3 regions of the Affinirhizobium rhizoryzae genome follow, and region 1 is predicted to be linked to each of the others. Evidence: predicted binding sites of a transcription regulator. Region 1 holds the regulator's gene; each other region holds the start of a gene.

Region 1 (5,642 bases):
TCGAATTCTGCTGCGGCAGCCTGCACCCATTGCACCCGCGCCTCGCTATCCTTCGCCTTGGCAATGGAAAGCATGCCGGGGGCGGGATCGACACCTGTTACCTGATGACCATCGGCGGCAAGCGGCAGGGTCAAGAGCCCCGTACCGCAGCCAATATCCAGAATGCGGCAGGGTGAAGAGGCGAGGGAGAGATAATAGGCCCGATCTTTGCCATGAGCGTTGAAATGATCATAAAGGGCGGCCATGTCACTACGCGCAAACTGATCATCGACGGGCATGTGATCCTCCTGTCAGTGAATGGTTTGCTGTTTCAGCAAGCCAGATCCGCCACCACCGCGTCGAGGATCAGCATCCCGGCTGGCGTGCACCGTAGCCTGGAATTTCCAAGGCGCTCTATAAACCCGTGTTCCAGTAAAAACTGCTCGCGCGCCGGATTTGGGAAGCGACCGGACAATTGCTGCCAGCGGGCAAGGTCCACGCCCTCGCGAAGGCGCAAGCCCATCAGCAGAAGTTCGTCGGCCTGTTCCTCGCGCTCGAGGATCTCGTGCTCCACCATGCCATGACCATTGGCTTCCACCTGCTCAAGCCAGCGTTCGGGCATCCGTTCGGTCGCGGTCGCGATCTTTGTGCGGTCGCGGCTGATGCGCCCATGCGCGCCTGGACCAATCCCGGCATAATCGCCATAGCGCCAATAGGTCAGGTTGTGTCGGCTCTCGGCACCTGGCTTTGCGTGGTTTGAAACCTCATAGGCAGGCATACCGAAGCCTTCGGTGATGGATTGCGTTGCCTCATAGAGTGCCGCAGATTGATCGCCATCCGGTACGATCAGTTTGCCAGCCTTGTGCAGCCCATAGAAGGCAGTGCCCTCTTCAATGGTCAGTTGATAGAGGGAAAGGTGATCCACGGCGTAGGATACGGCCTCGTTGAGCTCTCTTTCCCATTCCTCGACAGTCTGGTTCGGCCGTGCATAGATGAGGTCGAAGCTCATGCGCGGAAAAATCTCGCGCGCCAGACGTATGGCTTTCAGCGCATCCGCCACATCGTGCAGGCGCCCGAGGAACTTCAGGTCGCGATCATTGAGCGCCTGCACGCCGAGAGACACACGATTGACACCCGCCGAACGGTAGCCGCGGAAACGCTCCGCCTCCACGCTCGATGGATTGGCCTCCATTGTTACTTCTATGCCGGCTGGCGTATGCCAGCGGGCAGCGATGCCATCCAGAATGGCTTCAACGGTGGCGGGATCCATCAACGAGGGCGTGCCGCCCCCCAGAAAAATGCTGGTCACGGTTCGCGGGCCTGTCAGGCTTCGCATCGTGTCCATTTCCTTCAGGAATGCTTGTGTAAACCGCTGCTGATCAACAGGCGTGTGACGCACATGGCTGTTGAAGTCGCAATAAGGGCATTTGGCTGCGCAGAACGGCCAATGGACATAAAGACCAAAGCCCGGTTCGCCGGTATCAGGCAGGAGAGGGGCGTCGGTCAGCAAAGGCTTATACGTCCAGGCAGGTTTCGACAAAAATCTTGAAGGCGCGGGCGCGGTGCGACAGGGCCTGCGCATCACCGGGCTTCCAGCCGTGTTTCTCTTCTGCGCTCATTTCGCCGAAGGTGGTGGAATAGCCGGAAGGCTGAAAGATCGGATCGTAGCCAAAGCCCTGCGTGCCGCGTGGAGCAGGCGCAATCACGCCTTCCACTTCGCCACGGAAGAGTTCTGTATGTCCGTCCGGCCATGCAAGGCACAAAACGCTGACGAACCGGGCGGTACGCTGTTGCGCGGTTGTGGCACCACGCTCCTGCAGCGCATCCTCCACCTTGCGCATGGCCATGGCGAAATCGCGCGTTCCATCGGCTGTCTCCGCCCAGTTGGCGGTATACACGCCCGGCGCTCCGTCCAGAGCGTCGATCACCAGACCGGAGTCGTCAGACAGAGCAGGCAGTCCGGAAGCCTTGGCAGAGGCCAAAGCCTTGATCGTCGCATTTTCTTCAAACGTTGTTCCGGTTTCATCCGGCTCGATGAAATTAAGCTCGGCTGCAGACTTTGCGGCAAAGCCGAAAGGGCCGATCAGATCCGCAATCTCGCGGATCTTTCCGGCATTGTGGCTGGCAACGACAATGGTGCGGGTGTCGAGTTTACGCATCGGTCTGACCTCGCTCAGGCAATGGCCTGCTTCTGAAGCGCAACCAGTTCGGCAGTGCCCGCAGCGGCCAGATCGAGCAGACCCAGCAGTTCGTCGCGCGTAAACGGCTTGCCTTCAGCTGTGCCTTGCACCTCCACAATTCCACCGGAACCGGTCATGACGAAGTTCGCATCGGTCTCGGCAGCCGAATCCTCAAGATAGTCCAGGTCGATGACCGATTGTCCCGCGAAGATGCCGCAGGAGATCGCTGCAACGTGGTCCTTGAGGACGCGCTCCAGCTTGATCATGTTGCGAGCCTCCATCCACTTCAGGCAGTCGTGCAGCGCAATCCAGCCGCCGGTGATGGCTGCGGTGCGGGTGCCGCCATCAGCTTGGATGACATCGCAATCCACCGTGATCTGCTTTTCGCCGAGCGCTTCCAGATCGATCACGGCCCGCAGAGAGCGGCCGATCAGCCGCTGGATTTCCTGGGTACGTCCACCCTGCTTTCCGGCGGCCGCCTCACGTTTCATGCGGTCGCCGGTGGCACGGGGCAGCATTCCATATTCAGCCGTTACCCAGCCCTTGCCGGAGTTACGAAGCCACGGTGGTGTCTTTTCTTCAAGGCTTGCGGTGCACAGAACATGCGTATCGCCAAACTTCACGAGGCATGAGCCTTCGGCATGCTTGGACACATTGCGTTCAAAGCTGACCTTGCGCATCTGGTCGGTTTTTCTGCCTGAGGGCCGCATCGTTCTCTCCTGAAGTTCTTAAGACGCCTCTTAGAACCCCGGACGAGGCTTTGCAAAGGAAAACCCATGGAAGATTAGCATTGTTGCGGTCAATGGCTGTCAAAAACTCTTTGGCGAACGCTGGATCCGCATTATATTCGCTGCAGGATAGTCAATAGCCAGGTGAAATGCGACAGATGGATCTTCAGCCAACGCGGGGCAGGGACACCACATCGGTGCTTGACGAGCGATCGCGCGAGATCTTCCGGCGTATCGTCGAAAGCTATCTGGAAACGGGCGAGCCGCTCGGCTCGCGCAATCTCGCGCGCCTTTTGCCAATCTCCCTCTCTCCGGCCTCCGTCCGCAACGTGATGAGCGACCTCGAGGAACTGGGGCTTATCTACGCGCCACACATCAGTGCTGGTCGCTTGCCGACGCAGATCGGCCTTCGCTTCTTCGTTGATGCCTTCATGCAGGTCGGCGATCTTTCCGTGGAAGATCGCGCCAGCATCGAGCGCCAGATCCGTGCGAGTGACCGTGATCAGCCGATGGAAAATCTGATGACGGAAGCATCTCTGATGCTGTCCGGTGTTTCCCGCGGCGCAGGCATTGTGATCACGGCGAAAAGCGACCCTGTGTTGAAACATGTCGAGTTCATCCGGCTTGAACCGACAAAGGCGCTGGCCATTCTGGTGGGTGATCATAACCAGGTTGAAAATCGTATCATCGATCTGCCTGCCGGTGTGACGTCATCGCAGTTGACGGAAGCTGCCAATTTTCTTAACGCACATCTGAGCGGCCAGACCCTACCGGAACTGCGCGGTCAGCTTCGAACCCTGAAGCAGCGCGTCCAGACGGAACTCGATACTTTGTCCCGCGATCTGGTGGAAAGAGGTCTTGCTGTCTGGGCAGGTGACAACGAGGAAGGAAAGCCCTCGCGCCTCATCGTGCGTGGCCGCGCCAATCTTCTGGAGGGCCTTGCCGGCGCAGAGGATCTGGATCGCCTCCGTATGCTTTTTGATGATCTCGAGAAGAAGGACAGTCTTCTGGAGATCCTGGATCTGGCAGAAAGCGGTCCCGGTGTCCGCATCTTCATCGGCTCGGAAAACAAGCTTTTCTCCCTCTCCGGTTCCTCGCTGGTGGTTGCTCCCTACCGCGACGAAGAGGATCGCATCGTTGGTGCTGTCGGCGTGATTGGCCCGACCCGGCTGAACTATTCGCGCATCGTGCCAATGGTGGATTACACGGCGCAACTGCTGACACGGCTCAGCCGAAACCCCCGCGCGCAGTAAATCCGTCCCGATATGTGCAGAAGCCTTGATTTTTCAGGCTCGAACCTCGATATCGGGCTCACTTTCAGACAAACCTTTGATGGAGTACGTCATGACCGACGAGACGAAGAAACCCGGACCTGACGCGGAAGAGAATCAGGACGCTGCTGCTGCTGCCGCTGCTTCAGCCTTTGCGGAAAATGGTTCGGAAGCTCCTGGTGAGCAGCAGCCAGACCCGTTGGAAGCGCTTCGGGCGGAGAATAACGAGATCCGCGACCGTTTCCTGCGCCTCGCAGCAGAGATGGACAATCTTCGCCGCCGCACAGAGCGCGATGTGAAGGACGCCAAGTCCTACGCCGTAACCGCCTTCGCGCGTGACATGCTGGCCGTGTCTGACAATCTGCGACGGGCGCTCGACTCAATCCCTGCCGAAACGCGAGAAGCGGGTGATGCTGGCCTCAAGGCCTTGATCGAAGGCGTCGATATGACAGAGCGCGCAATGCTATCGGCACTTGAGCGCCACGGTGTACGCAAGATCGATGCCGAAGGTCAGAAATTCGATCCGAATTTCCATCAGGCCATGTTTGAGGTTCCGAATCCTGCTGTTCCCAACAACACGGTCGTGCAGGTCGTCCAGGCGGGTTACGTCATTGGCGAGCGCGTTCTTCGTCCCGCCATGGTCGGTGTTGCAAAAGGTGGCCCGAAGGTTGAAGCATCCGCCGCTGCCGAGGCAACCGCCGATAAGGCGTAATCAACGCCGGTATTTCTGATCAAGAAAAAAGGTCCGCTTCGAAAGAGGCGGACCTTTTTGCTTTCAAGGCGATGGAAGTGAATCAGGCGGCGTTCGCCTGTTCCTGATTCAGAAACGCATAGATGGCGGACGCTGAATCGGTGGCGCGCAGCTTTGCCACAAGATCGTGATCTCTCAGCACCCGGGCAATGCGCGAGAGTGCCTTGAGGTGGTCAGCTCCAGCGCCTTCGGGTGCCAGAAGAAGGAAAACCAGATCGACCGGTTCATCATCCAGCGCTTCGAAATCCACCGGGGTTTCAAGCCGGGCAAATAATCCCGTGATTGCCCCAATACTGCCAAGCTTGCCGTGCGGAATGGCGATGCCGTGGCCGACACCGGTCGAGCCAAGTCGCTCACGCTGCAGGATGACATCGAATATCTCGCGCTCTGGAAGTCCCGTCAGCTTTGCAGCCTTGACGGCGAGTTCCTGGAGAAGCTGTTTCTTGGAATTGACCTTGAGCGCAGGAATAATTGCATCTTGCTGCAGCAGATCTGCCAACGCCATTCTTTCCATCCTTCTGCCCCCGCCGGGGGGTATGGGAGTGCCGAAGCACTCCCTTCAGGCTATCCTTTGATACTGGCGGCGTCGATCCAGCCAATATTGCCGTCGTTGCGGCGGTACACAATGTTCAACTGTTTTCCAGGGTTCCTGAAAAACAGAACGGGTTCGTCTGTCATGTCGAGCGCCATGACGGCGCTTGCGACGGTCATTGTCTTCAGAGGCTTGGAGCTT
Region 2 (5,642 bases), 450 kb from region 1:
TGTGGCTCGAAGGTCAACACCAATGCGGGCACACCGCGCTGTTCAGCGATCTCCAGCGCGCGTTCGAGCACGCTGCGGTGGCCGCGGTGCACGCCATCGAAGTTTCCGATCGCCACGACACCACCCTTCAGCGTATCGGGCAGCGGCTCTTTCTTCTCATTTCGGTGAAACACGGTCATCGTTCAGGCACCCATTACGCCAGCCGCGGCATCCACCATTTCGGCGTCGCCCCTTCCCGCTTCAGGTAAGCGTTGAGGATCGCCTCGTCCGTCTGGCCATTGACCGTATATTCAGCGGCGTGAATACCGCCAGAGACGTAGAGCAGGTCGAGACCATAGCTCAAGGCGCCCTTCACGTCGGTCGGCATGCCGTCGCCCACGGCAATGACCTTGGCGAGGTCGATCTCGCCCCTCACCTCGCGCGCTGCCGCAAGCGCGGCCTCGTAGATCGGCGAATGCGGCTTGCCGGCGATGCGGGTGGAACCGCCCAGCTGTTCGAAATAGGCGGCAACGGCACCGGCACACGGAATGATGCGGTGGCCACGCTCGACGACCAGATCCGGATTGGCGCAGATGAGAGGCGCGCCCTTCCCGACGAAGCGCACCAGCATGTCGTGGTAGTCTTCCGGCACTTCCTTCTCGTCGTCAAAGAAGCCGGTGCAGACGATTGCCTCCGCATCCGCCTCGCCGGTCACGTTCACATCGAGCCCCTCGAACAGCGGCATGTCGCGCTCCGGGCCGAGCAGAAACACGTTTTTCGGGCCTTCGGCGATCAGCTTTCGCGTTACATCGCCGGAGGTGACGATCCGGTCATAGGCGCTATCGGGAACCCCCAGCACGCGCAGCTGGTCGATGACACCCGGTGCCGGACGCGGCGAATTGGTAATCAGAACAACGGTGAGACCGGCCTTGCGCGCTTCTTCCAGCGCAGTGCAGGCAGCTGGAAAAGCATCCACTCCGTTATGCAGAACGCCCCAGACATCGGAGAGGATCAGCTCGTAGCCGGTTGTGATTTCACCGAGGGTCTTGATGCGGTCTGCCATGGTCATCCGGTCTTTTCATGAAAACTACTGGTGCTGACATGGCAAAGCCGGACCGGCTTGGCAAGGAGTTTCAGTCAAGCCGAATGATGCCAGTGTGTTCATGATGCGCGTGCGCCGGATTGGTTCAGCCTGTGAATAGCTGCCAGAGGACGCCCGCCAGCGCGCAGAAGGCCAGCACTTTCACCATTCCAGCCTGCATGCGGATCAAAAGAAATGCGGAGACCAGAAACAGTGCGAGGGCTGCCAGATCGAGGGACGATAGAACCGGCACAAGAAGGCCCGACGCATCCTTTCCCGGAATTGGTGGCAGCAGAGGGACGCGATGCATTTCCCTGAAAAGCACATGCAAACCGAACCAGAGGGCCAGATTGCAGATGACGCCGACAACCGCTGCCGTGATGGCCGACAGCGCCGCGGACATGCGGGCATTGCCACGCAGACGCTCGATGTAGGGGGCACCTGCAAAAATCCAGATGAAGCTCGGGACGAACGTTGCCCAGGCGGCCAGAAGCGCGCCGAGAATGCCGCCAATCACCGGATCGATGCCGTTCACCGTTCTGAAGCCGACGAGATAGCCGATATGGGACAGGACGAGAACCAGCGGGCCCGGCGTTGTTTCTGCCAGCGCCAGACCATCGACCATCTCACCCGGCCTCAGCCATCCGTAATCCTGAACGACAACCTGCGCCACATAGGCAAGCACCGCATAGGCGCCCCCGAATGTGACCAGGGCCATCCGCGAGAAAAAGGCAAACAGGGTCGCCAAGGTTTCGAAACCATCGACGAGCCAGAGGATCAGCAGCGGCAATTGCCAAATGACGACCCAGAACAGCAGCGATAAAAGCTGGGAGGCCAGAGCAGGCCGCCCTTCCCCTGCATCGATCGACGGAGTGACGGGAGCGGTGAATCGGCTTCGCCAGTAACCGAGAAGGCCCGCGCCAAGAACCAAAAGCGGAAACGGCAAATCCAGAACAAACAGAGCGAGGAAGGCGCCGACCGCAAGCGCGATATGAAAGCCTGATTTCAACGTTCGCACGGAAAGGCGAACCAGCGCCTGGACCACGATGGCAAGCACGGCAGCCTTGAGGCCAAAAAAGAGGCCCGTCAGCCAGTCGGTCTGTTGATACAGCGCATAGGCTGTGGAAAGCCCGATCATGACGCCAAGGCCGGGAAGCACGAACAGAAGTCCGGCCAGGATGCCGCCACGCACACCCTTGACGAGCCAGCCGATATAGGTGGCAAGCTGCTGGGCTTCCGGTCCAGGAAGCAGCATGCAATAGCTCAAGGCATGCAGAAATCTTTCCTCTGAAAGCCACTGCCTTTCTTCCACCACAGCCTTGTGCAACATCGCGATCTGGCCCGCGGGGCCACCAAAACTCAACAGTCCAATACGGGCGAAGACCCGCAGAACCTCCGAGAATTCAGGGGTTTGCGCCGGAGTTTCCGTGATGGGTTTGGCGGAAGCGGGTAGACGTTCAGGATCGGCCACTTTTTTACGAGCCCTGTTCTTGACTCAGCCGGAGCTCAATCATATCTGTTTGCCGCTAGCACTCGTAGAGAGTGAGTGCTAACAACAATGATACGGGCCTCAAGCCCGTCAATGTCATTTGATCGAGGGATTAGACAATGGCAAGCACCAATTTCCGCCCGCTGCACGACCGCGTTGTCGTTCGTCGCGTCGAATCTGAAGCAAAGACGAAGGGTGGCATCATCATTCCGGACACCGCGAAGGAAAAGCCGCAGGAAGGCGAAATCGTCGCCGTCGGTTCCGGCGCTCGTGACGAGTCCGGCAAGATCGTCGCACTCGACGTGAAGGTTGGTGACCGCGTTCTGTTCGGCAAGTGGTCCGGCACGGAAGTAAAGCTCGACGGCGAAGACCTTCTGATCATGAAGGAAGCCGACATCATGGGCATCATCGGCTGATCTCAGTCGAAACGTTATCCATCACAAGATTGAACGACAGTGAGCTGTAACGCTCAGAGGAGTTTTAAAAATGGCTGCTAAAGAAGTAAAATTCGGCCGTACCGCGCGCGAAAAGATGCTGCGTGGCGTCGACATTCTCGCTGATGCCGTCAAGGTAACGCTCGGCCCGAAGGGTCGTAACGTTGTTATCGACAAGTCCTTCGGCGCTCCGCGCATCACCAAGGACGGTGTATCGGTTGCCAAGGAAATCGAACTGGAAGACAAGTTCGAGAACATGGGCGCCCAGATGGTCCGCGAAGTTGCTTCGAAGACCAACGACATCGCAGGCGACGGCACCACCACTGCAACCGTTCTTGCCCAGGCTATCGTTCGCGAAGGCCAGAAGGCTGTTGCTGCCGGCATGAACCCGATGGACCTGAAGCGCGGTATCGACCTCGCTGTTGCAGAAGTCGTCAAGGACCTGCAGGCCAAGGCAAAGAAGATCAACACCTCTGAGGAAGTTGCTCAGGTTGGTACGATCTCTGCAAACGGCGACACCCAGGTTGGCCGTGACATTGCTGAAGCCATGCAGAAGGTTGGCAACGAAGGCGTTATCACCGTCGAAGAAGCCAAGACCGCTGAAACCGAACTCGAAGTCGTCGAAGGCATGCAGTTCGACCGCGGCTACCTGTCGCCTTACTTCGTGACCAACCCGGAAAAGATGGTTGCAGATCTGGACGACGCTTTCATTCTCCTCCACGAGAAGAAGCTCTCCAACCTGCAGGCCATGCTGCCGGTTCTCGAAGCCGTTGTTCAGACGGGCAAGCCGCTCCTCATCATCGCTGAAGACGTCGAAGGCGAAGCTCTTGCAACGCTCGTCGTCAACAAGCTGCGTGGCGGCCTGAAGATCGCTGCCGTCAAGGCTCCTGGCTTCGGCGATCGCCGCAAGGCCATGCTGGAAGACATCGCGATCCTGACCGGCGGTACCGTGATCTCCGAAGATCTCGGCATCAAGCTCGAGAACGTCACGCTCGACATGCTCGGCCGTGCCAAGAAGGTTTCGATCTCCAAGGAAAACACCACGATCGTCGATGGTAACGGCCAGAAGGCTGACATCGAAGGCCGCGTTGCCCAGATCAAGGCTCAGATCGAAGAAACCACATCCGACTACGACCGCGAAAAGCTGCAGGAGCGTCTTGCAAAGCTGGCCGGTGGCGTTGCCGTGATCCGCGTTGGCGGTGCAACGGAAGTTGAAGTGAAGGAGCGCAAGGATCGCATCGACGACGCTCTGAACGCAACGCGCGCTGCTGTTCAGGAAGGCATCGTACCGGGCGGTGGTACTGCTCTGCTGCGTTCTTCCACGAAGATCTCCGTCAAGGGCGCAAACGACGACCAGGAAGCTGGTATCAACATCGTTCGCCGCGCACTGCAGGCTCTGGTTCGCCAGATCGCAGAAAACGCCGGTGACGAAGCTTCGATCGTTGTTGGCAAGATCCTCGACAAGAACGACGACAACTTCGGCTACAACGCTCAGACTTCCGAGTACGGCGACATGATTGCCATGGGTATCGTTGACCCGGTCAAGGTTGTTCGCACGGCTCTGCAGAACGCAGCTTCGGTTGCTTCCCTGCTGATCACGACGGAAGCCATGATCGCAGAACTGCCGAAGAAGGACGCACCTGCAATGCCAGCTGGCGGCATGGGCGGCATGGGTGGCATGGACTTCTAAGTCCACGCCTTCCAGCATCTGGAATACAGAAAGGGCGGCCCTCGGGTCGCCCTTTTTGCATTCAGCACTGTCAAAGCGACGAATTAGTAATAGCCGCGGCCATTGTTGCTCTTCTGGTAGATATTGCGTGACGCACGATCCTGCATACGCTCGATCTTGCGGCGCTCCTGCCGCGTCACATAGCCATCCCGTCCGGCGCGCGCCTGGGCACGATCGATCCTGCGCTGCTGCTGGATCAGGCGTTGCGCCTCCCGCGGCGTCAACTCACCCTGGCGCAAAGCGCGATGAATGCGCTGCTCCTGACGATATTCGCGTGCTTCGGAACGATAGGTCTGTGCGAACACGGGAACCGATGAGGCCATGACGAGGGCCAGTGCGCTGATGATGATTTTCTTCATGGTGTTTCCTTCCGACGCTTGTGTCTGAGGCGCAGGTTGCCCGGCGCCGCCTGAATGTGAGATGAAGTCAGTATTCAGGTTTGCGGTACAAACGCGGCCAAGGCCATCACGTTCCGATCACGGAATTGTTGTTCGCTAATCTCGAACAATTCGTCGCCGTTCGTTCATCTTTCTCGCCGCGACAATCTGGCGCATAGTCTCTCCATACAATTAACGCCTCCCAAGGCTTTTACCTGGAGCTTATCCATGTCCTCGACCAACAACGCGCTGATCCTTGTTGCGCGCATCCTTCTCTCCTTCATCTTCATCCTGTCCGGCTTCGGCAAGCTGGCCGATCCGTCTGGTACTGCTGGAATGATCACAGGTGCCGGCCTTCCTGCTGCAACCCTGCTCGCCTATCTGGCTGGCGCTTTCGAACTGGTTGCTGGCCTCTTCGTTCTGGTTGGCTTCCAGACCAAGCTCACGGGCTTTGCGCTTGCCGCCTTCTGCGTTTTCACGGGCGCTGTCTTCCACTCCGGCACGATTGCCGTTCCGGGCTGGCCTGAAGCCGCTCTGGGTTGGCTGAACACGC
Region 3 (5,642 bases), on a different replicon from region 1:
GGAGACCATACCCCACACCATCATCTTGCCGACGATGTCGGCAGACTTGGGGTCGTTTACTTCCACCAGGTAGGTGTTCTGATTACCGTCCTGCATGACAATTTAGCGATCACGGTCGTCCCGATTACGCTCCCTCTGTTCAACCTGTTCACGCTCCAACTCCTCGAGACGAGGAATGTGCTGTTGCGCGGGATCAGTCCGAGTGGTCTCGCCGCCCTGCTTGGCCGCTTCCCTGTCTCTGTTTACAAGATCTTGCTGCCTCTGAGTAGCGTCCACCGTCTCAGCGAGCTGGTGAGCCTCACGCTCCGCTTGCCCGATCAGACGTTCCTCTTCCAGATCCACCCTGTGATCGCGTTGGCGATCGTCGGCAGTATCCGCTGTTATCGGCTGCTTGTTTGACTTGTTTTCGTCCCCACGCTCTTCATTGCGTTCAATGGTCTCGATCTCCGCGCGCAGTTCCGGATCTTCGTTGGCAACATCCCGGAGATAGCTGTTTCCAGTAGCGGCGAGTTGAGCTGCATGATGAAGCGAAGCCTCAAGGCCCTTCTCATACTGCTCCCGGTTTTCGTCTCCGAGCTCACCGGCTTCGATATGGGCGAGGCCGGAGCGATAGTGTTCCACATTTGCCATCGCATCGCGACCTACCTCAACGACAGCCTCTCCATGCTTGGCAACAGCTGCCTCCCACTGGGAGTTAGCATTCGTCTGCTCTTGCACCTCAGATGCCGTTATTTCCGGCGCGGCACGACTTTCTCTGGAGACGTCGCCAGCAGCGTTTCGACCATCCTGCTCATCAAGCCCACGCTCCTTCATTTCGAGCATCTGCCTGCGCAGATCGACGATCTCGCGAGCGAGGGAGGAAACCTCCTCGAAGCCTGACCGGTCCTCTGGACCAGCGCTGCGCTGAAGGTTGAATAGAGCCGTTTCAACCGTCTTTTCGTACGCTTCGAACTCTGGGCGTGTCTGCTCGCGCATGTCCTTTGCCTCCGACAACATGTCTCTGATTGCTACCATATTGGCACGGTAATCACGGCCAAAATCCGCATGAATGACCGAACCAGCAGGCGGTTGATCCGTTTGGACAAGGCCGTTTTCCAGATAGGAGCGATGCTGAGCGGCGTAGGCCGCAACCACTGTGTCGCTGGCGTTGACTGCAATCTTCTGCCAAGTCTCCTGCGCTTTTAGGATGTACTGGCGGCTTCTCTGGCTCGTCGCCACCACGCGCCGACCAGCTCGCTTTGCGTCATATCGCGCCTGTGCCGGATCGCTGGTGCCGACATGCTCGGTTCGACCGTTATGTTTGACGGCGCGAACCTGATTACGCGTGAAGGCTGGCGGCGTAGCAAACTCGCGACGATCGGTCATTTCCATATTGATGCCGTGGTCACGCGCCTTCTCGGCCATGACCTCCCGCCATTGCCGGAAGGTGGCCGGAGTCGTCTCGATCCGGTCGCCCGACTCCGAACGCATGGTAACGATGGCATGGGCATGAACATGCGGCCGCTTGCCCCCCTCCCCTGCTTCTTTCGGATCGTTCTCCGGATCGTGCATAGCGAAAACGTACCGATGGCCCGCAAACTGCTCAGCCAGGAAGTCGCGAACAGCTCCTTCGAACGCGGCCGCATCCGTGCCGGCACGCGCCGACATGATCACGTGCATCACGTCACGGCTCTTGCGGCTGTGCAGCTCATCCCGCCATTCCTTTTGCACCAGGTCGCCCGCAGCCTTGTCATCTGCGATCGAACGTCCCTGATCGTCTCGAACGTCGTTGCGCTGCGCGATCAGGTCTCGCAACTTGGCAGCGCCATATTCCACGCCGTTGCCATAGCCTGTGAACGAGAAAGCTGCGGGGGCCTCGTTCGCAACGGCGCTGGCGTTAAAACGCTCCTGAACGATCGCAGCCGACTTCGCGTCCGCCGTCAGCCGCTCGCCCTGCCCGCTGCGCAACACAACATAGCCCTCGACCTTCAGCGATCCATCGTTTCGGGTTTCGACAGAGTAAGCGTAGCGTCGATCACCAAAGCCACTGCTGAGAATGTCCCGCACCTGCTCATGCGGGTTCGAGCCGCCGGAAACGCTCACCTCGACGCTAAACGCGCCGATATCGCGGCTCTCGGTCCTGTTTTGGAAAAGGTGATCCCAATCACCACGGAGACGCGCCAGCTCCTCACGGCCACGCAACGTCTCGCCGTTCTCGTTCTCAACCTTCAGCTCCCCCCCTCTGGAAACATAGTTGAGCATCGAGCCGACGCGGGCGCCACCACCGTAGGAAGCCAGTTTGACAACTGCTGGCTGGCTCCCTTTGGCAACGCTCGCAAGACGAACGTCCATTGATCGCATAGCACCCGAACCGGCAGCCAGTGACCGAGACCCGGATGTGGCATTCAACATCGAGGCCGAAGGCACACCACCTCTACCGGCTCCGGATCCGCCTTTCGACATCACAGCCTGGTGCTGGAGATTTTTCAGCCTCTTCTTAAGCTCTTCCTCGACAGCACTCCCTCGGCCGCCCAGCGTCATGTCGTGCAAGAGCGCCGCGCGTCTCTGCTCCCACTCGCTTGTGAACGTGCCGAGAAAAAGCTCCACGGCCTACACCTCGCCTCGGCGCTCATGCCCCGCACGGCGCGAAAGCGTCCGCAGCTCACTCATCACAGCCGCCTGAATCCGCTGGACGTTGCCAAGATTGATGTCCAGCTCGGAAGGGTGGACACCTTTGCCCGCATTCAGGGAGCGGGCTACCTGATTCAAATTGATGCCGATCATCCGCATGTCTTCGAGCAATGCGGCCATGATCAACCTGTCTTCCGCAGTCAGAATTGGGCGAACACCAGCACCCTCGAGGAGCAGCGAACGGAAAAAAGCAGACACACTCATACCGGCCGACTTGGCCGCTTCTTCGATAGCCGAATGCTCAGCATCGCTGACACGGACGTTGATGAGACGCCCCTTGCGTTGCTCGGGCGTCGGTACTTCGATCGTGTCTTCGCTCATCAATCAATCAAGCCTGTTCGGAGCCTGGCGACCCTCATCGTGGGCTTGTCCCACGATTGCGGTGCAAAATGTAAAACATTTTTGCGTATCCTGCCACTCTAAATCTAAAGACCTATCTCATAATTTCAACCTAATTTCACCTCTCGACTGGCTTCGCTTCGCTCGCACTCTTTCCGTTGGAACGCTCACCAGGGCTCACCGCCGAAACCGCCTCTGAAGGCCTTTATCTGTCCCTCGTACTCAGGCGAAAGGGACGCTTCGCTCTTCGCCCTTGGCACCCTCCGTGCGAGCGCCAAGTGAGGCCTCACGCGGCTCCGGGGTTCACCACTCGACCCAGACACTTGTAAAAACCACACGACCAACTCGTGTGACTTGATAGATGTCCTAAAGCGTGCGTTCACACGCATGTTTTGATCTTAACCTGTGTGTGTTCACATGCTAGGTTTGCTTCGATGTGAAGATCTTAACGACGATACTGATGTGCCGATTGAACCCATGTCGGATCGCTAGGGGGGCGGGGGAACCATAGTCTTGAAAGGATCGTGTAATGGCAATCTGCATATCGCTGGTAAGCGGTAAGGGTGGAGCGGGCAAGACAACCGCCGTAATCCTGGTCGCTGGTGAATATGCGCTTCATGGTAAGCAAGTGCTCTTGGTCGATGCGGATGGCCGGCAAAACCTAAATGAGTGGTGGTCGCGTTCCGAGGCTAAAGACAACAGGCCAGACGGCATTGAGCTTCGCACGGCGGTAACCAACGCATCACTTCAGCATATTCTGGAGAACGAAACCGCCAGGTTTGACGTCGTGTTAATAGACTCCCCCGGTCAAGACACCGTACTGCGAGACACGATCATCGCCGGCTCGGACATCGTTATGACCCCGATCCAGCCAAACCAAGACGAGATCCTTGCTGCCGGCCAGGCAGCAATGGACGTGGCTGACACCTGCGATCGTACCGGGCGAAACATTCCACATCTCAACTTCAGAACCCGGATTACTCTCCCGGGTCGTTCACTGGAAGCCTACCGCCTGATCCGCCCCTTCATCGCAAACTTGCAGGAACAGGGATATGATTCATACCTCCTGGACACTGAGCTTTATGAGCGAAACCCATACCGCGACATCAGACTTGGATATGGGACACTGCAAATGCTGGAGCTGAGCGACTCAGTCAAAAAGGCCCGGAGCGAGGTCATGACCTTGATGCAAGAAATTGAACGTTTCCTGCCGAACGAGCAGAAGAGGTCGTAAGATGGCTAAAGGCACTTCCAGCATATCTGATTTTCCCGTGGCACCGCGACGGTCGCGGGGGAATGTACCCAATCCAATGTCGCAGCCGGCTATAGACAACGAAGCAGAAAACGCGGTCGCCAGCCATCAACCGGACGAGGCCGCTGTCGAAGAAGCTCCTGCTCAGGTACAAGCCGTTCAGGTGCCCCCAAGATCAAGTTTGATTTTGCCCTCACCGGAGGCTCGCCGGGAGAGAGCGACGAACAAGTCGTTGGAGCGTGAGGCGTCCAGAATACGACTGCAGGAGCTCAAGCAGAACAAGGCGCGCGAGAGCAAGCACTTCGTCAATTGCCCTCTTGATTACGACACCAAGAAACGCTTGGAGCGCGCAGCCTCTGAAAACGACCTAAAAATGACGGTGATCGTCAAGGCCGCAATCGACCAGTTCCTGAAGGATAATGGTTATTGATCCTCGACCTTCGATTTCTGGCCGGGGTGGCCGTAGGCACCACCCTTGGCTTCTTGATCAACCCTGAAGCAGCGGAGAAGGCAGGGATCGACATTCAGTCCATAAAGAGGACTATGCCTGTTATTGGTTCTTCTCCAGCCGAGCCGGTCAAACAAGCTGATTGGCCAACCAACGAACACGCGAAACGGGAGCTGTTCCGGTTTGCGATGTGGGACTTTGAGACATTTGGGCCGAAGTCTGAGATTTTGATCACAAGGTGCATCAGCATCGACCAGCTTTCATTGGCATGCGAAATGCGCGTGAAGCTGAGCTGGATCTCCGAAGAAAGAACGGTCGAAGGCGTTTTTCAATCCAGCGCCCACAGCTGGAACCTGATCGCTGCGAACTGGATCTTGAGGTGATGGACAACGCGCCCTGAGTTGCGAATTTTATATCGAGGAGATCAGCATCCTGGCATTCATTCCCCCCACTTTTGTTAGGGCTTTGTAACTGGCGCCCAGGATGACAGTGCCTTAATGGCACGTTATGGTGCGTGATATCTGCCACAGGCGGATTTGGGGACTGAGGGAATACCGACTGTGCGGAATCTATCCGACTATATCAAATCAAGGGAACTGGTTGAGACTACAGATCCAGATTTCCAGAGACCCTTGTACCGCAAGGAGGGATTCGACGGCATAGTCAGCTTCGGCGAGATCGACGCAAAACTTTCCGCATTCCTACTCGACGAACGCGCGAAAACTGGTCTGACCCAGAGTGATTTCGCGACCCTGGCTGGTCTCGCTCGAGTGGTCTACAGCCGCTACGAACTGAACATTTCGCGGCTGACCGTCTCTCGAATGATTCACCTTTCCGAGCTCCTTGGGTTCCTGCCGATGCAGATGATTCATGCCGCAGCACCTCATCTCTACGGTAAAAATCCTGAAGAGGCCGATGATCGGGTTGAACTCT

What was found. The regulator HrcA, encoded in region 1, represses chaperone genes, less so after heat shock. The targets are predictions, from matches to a motif close to GTTAGCACTCNCNNNNNGNGAGTGCTAAC.
Positions count from the first base shown of each region.
Region 2: the regulator HrcA is predicted to act here: its motif matches at 2,586-2,614, upstream of groES (co-chaperone GroES).
Region 3: the regulator HrcA is predicted to act here: its motif matches at 3,152-3,180, upstream of G6N80_RS22835 (DUF6290 family protein).

Region 1 is NZ_CP049250.1:637,858-643,499, reverse strand. Features, by position in the region: gene G6N80_RS09280 (class I SAM-dependent methyltransferase) at 1-278, opposite strand, end outside; gene hemW (radical SAM family heme chaperone HemW) at 311-1,489, opposite strand; gene rdgB (RdgB/HAM1 family non-canonical purine NTP pyrophosphatase) at 1,494-2,138, opposite strand; gene rph (ribonuclease PH) at 2,153-2,869, opposite strand; gene hrcA (heat-inducible transcriptional repressor HrcA) at 3,046-4,140, shown strand; gene grpE (nucleotide exchange factor GrpE) at 4,232-4,870, shown strand; gene ptsN (PTS IIA-like nitrogen regulatory protein PtsN) at 4,953-5,414, opposite strand; gene hpf (ribosome hibernation-promoting factor, HPF/YfiA family) at 5,474-5,642, opposite strand, start outside.
Region 2 is NZ_CP049250.1:190,193-195,834, forward strand. Features, by position in the region: gene G6N80_RS07215 (bifunctional riboflavin kinase/FAD synthetase) at 1-179, opposite strand, end outside; gene G6N80_RS07220 (TIGR01459 family HAD-type hydrolase) at 194-1,042, opposite strand; gene chrA (chromate efflux transporter) at 1,167-2,531, opposite strand; gene groES (co-chaperone GroES) at 2,669-2,965, shown strand; gene groL (chaperonin GroEL) at 3,036-4,673, shown strand; gene G6N80_RS07240 (hypothetical protein) at 4,757-5,071, opposite strand; gene G6N80_RS07245 (DoxX family protein) at 5,318-5,642, shown strand, end outside.
Region 3 is NZ_CP049251.1:136,892-142,533, forward strand. Features, by position in the region: gene G6N80_RS22825 (hypothetical protein) at 1-96, opposite strand, end outside; gene G6N80_RS22830 (relaxase/mobilization nuclease domain-containing protein) at 103-2,586, opposite strand; gene G6N80_RS22835 (DUF6290 family protein) at 2,590-2,991, opposite strand; gene G6N80_RS22840 (ParA family protein) at 3,539-4,243, shown strand; gene G6N80_RS23420 (hypothetical protein) at 4,245-4,691, shown strand; gene G6N80_RS22850 (hypothetical protein) at 4,688-5,092, shown strand; gene G6N80_RS22855 (helix-turn-helix domain-containing protein) at 5,342-5,642, shown strand, end outside.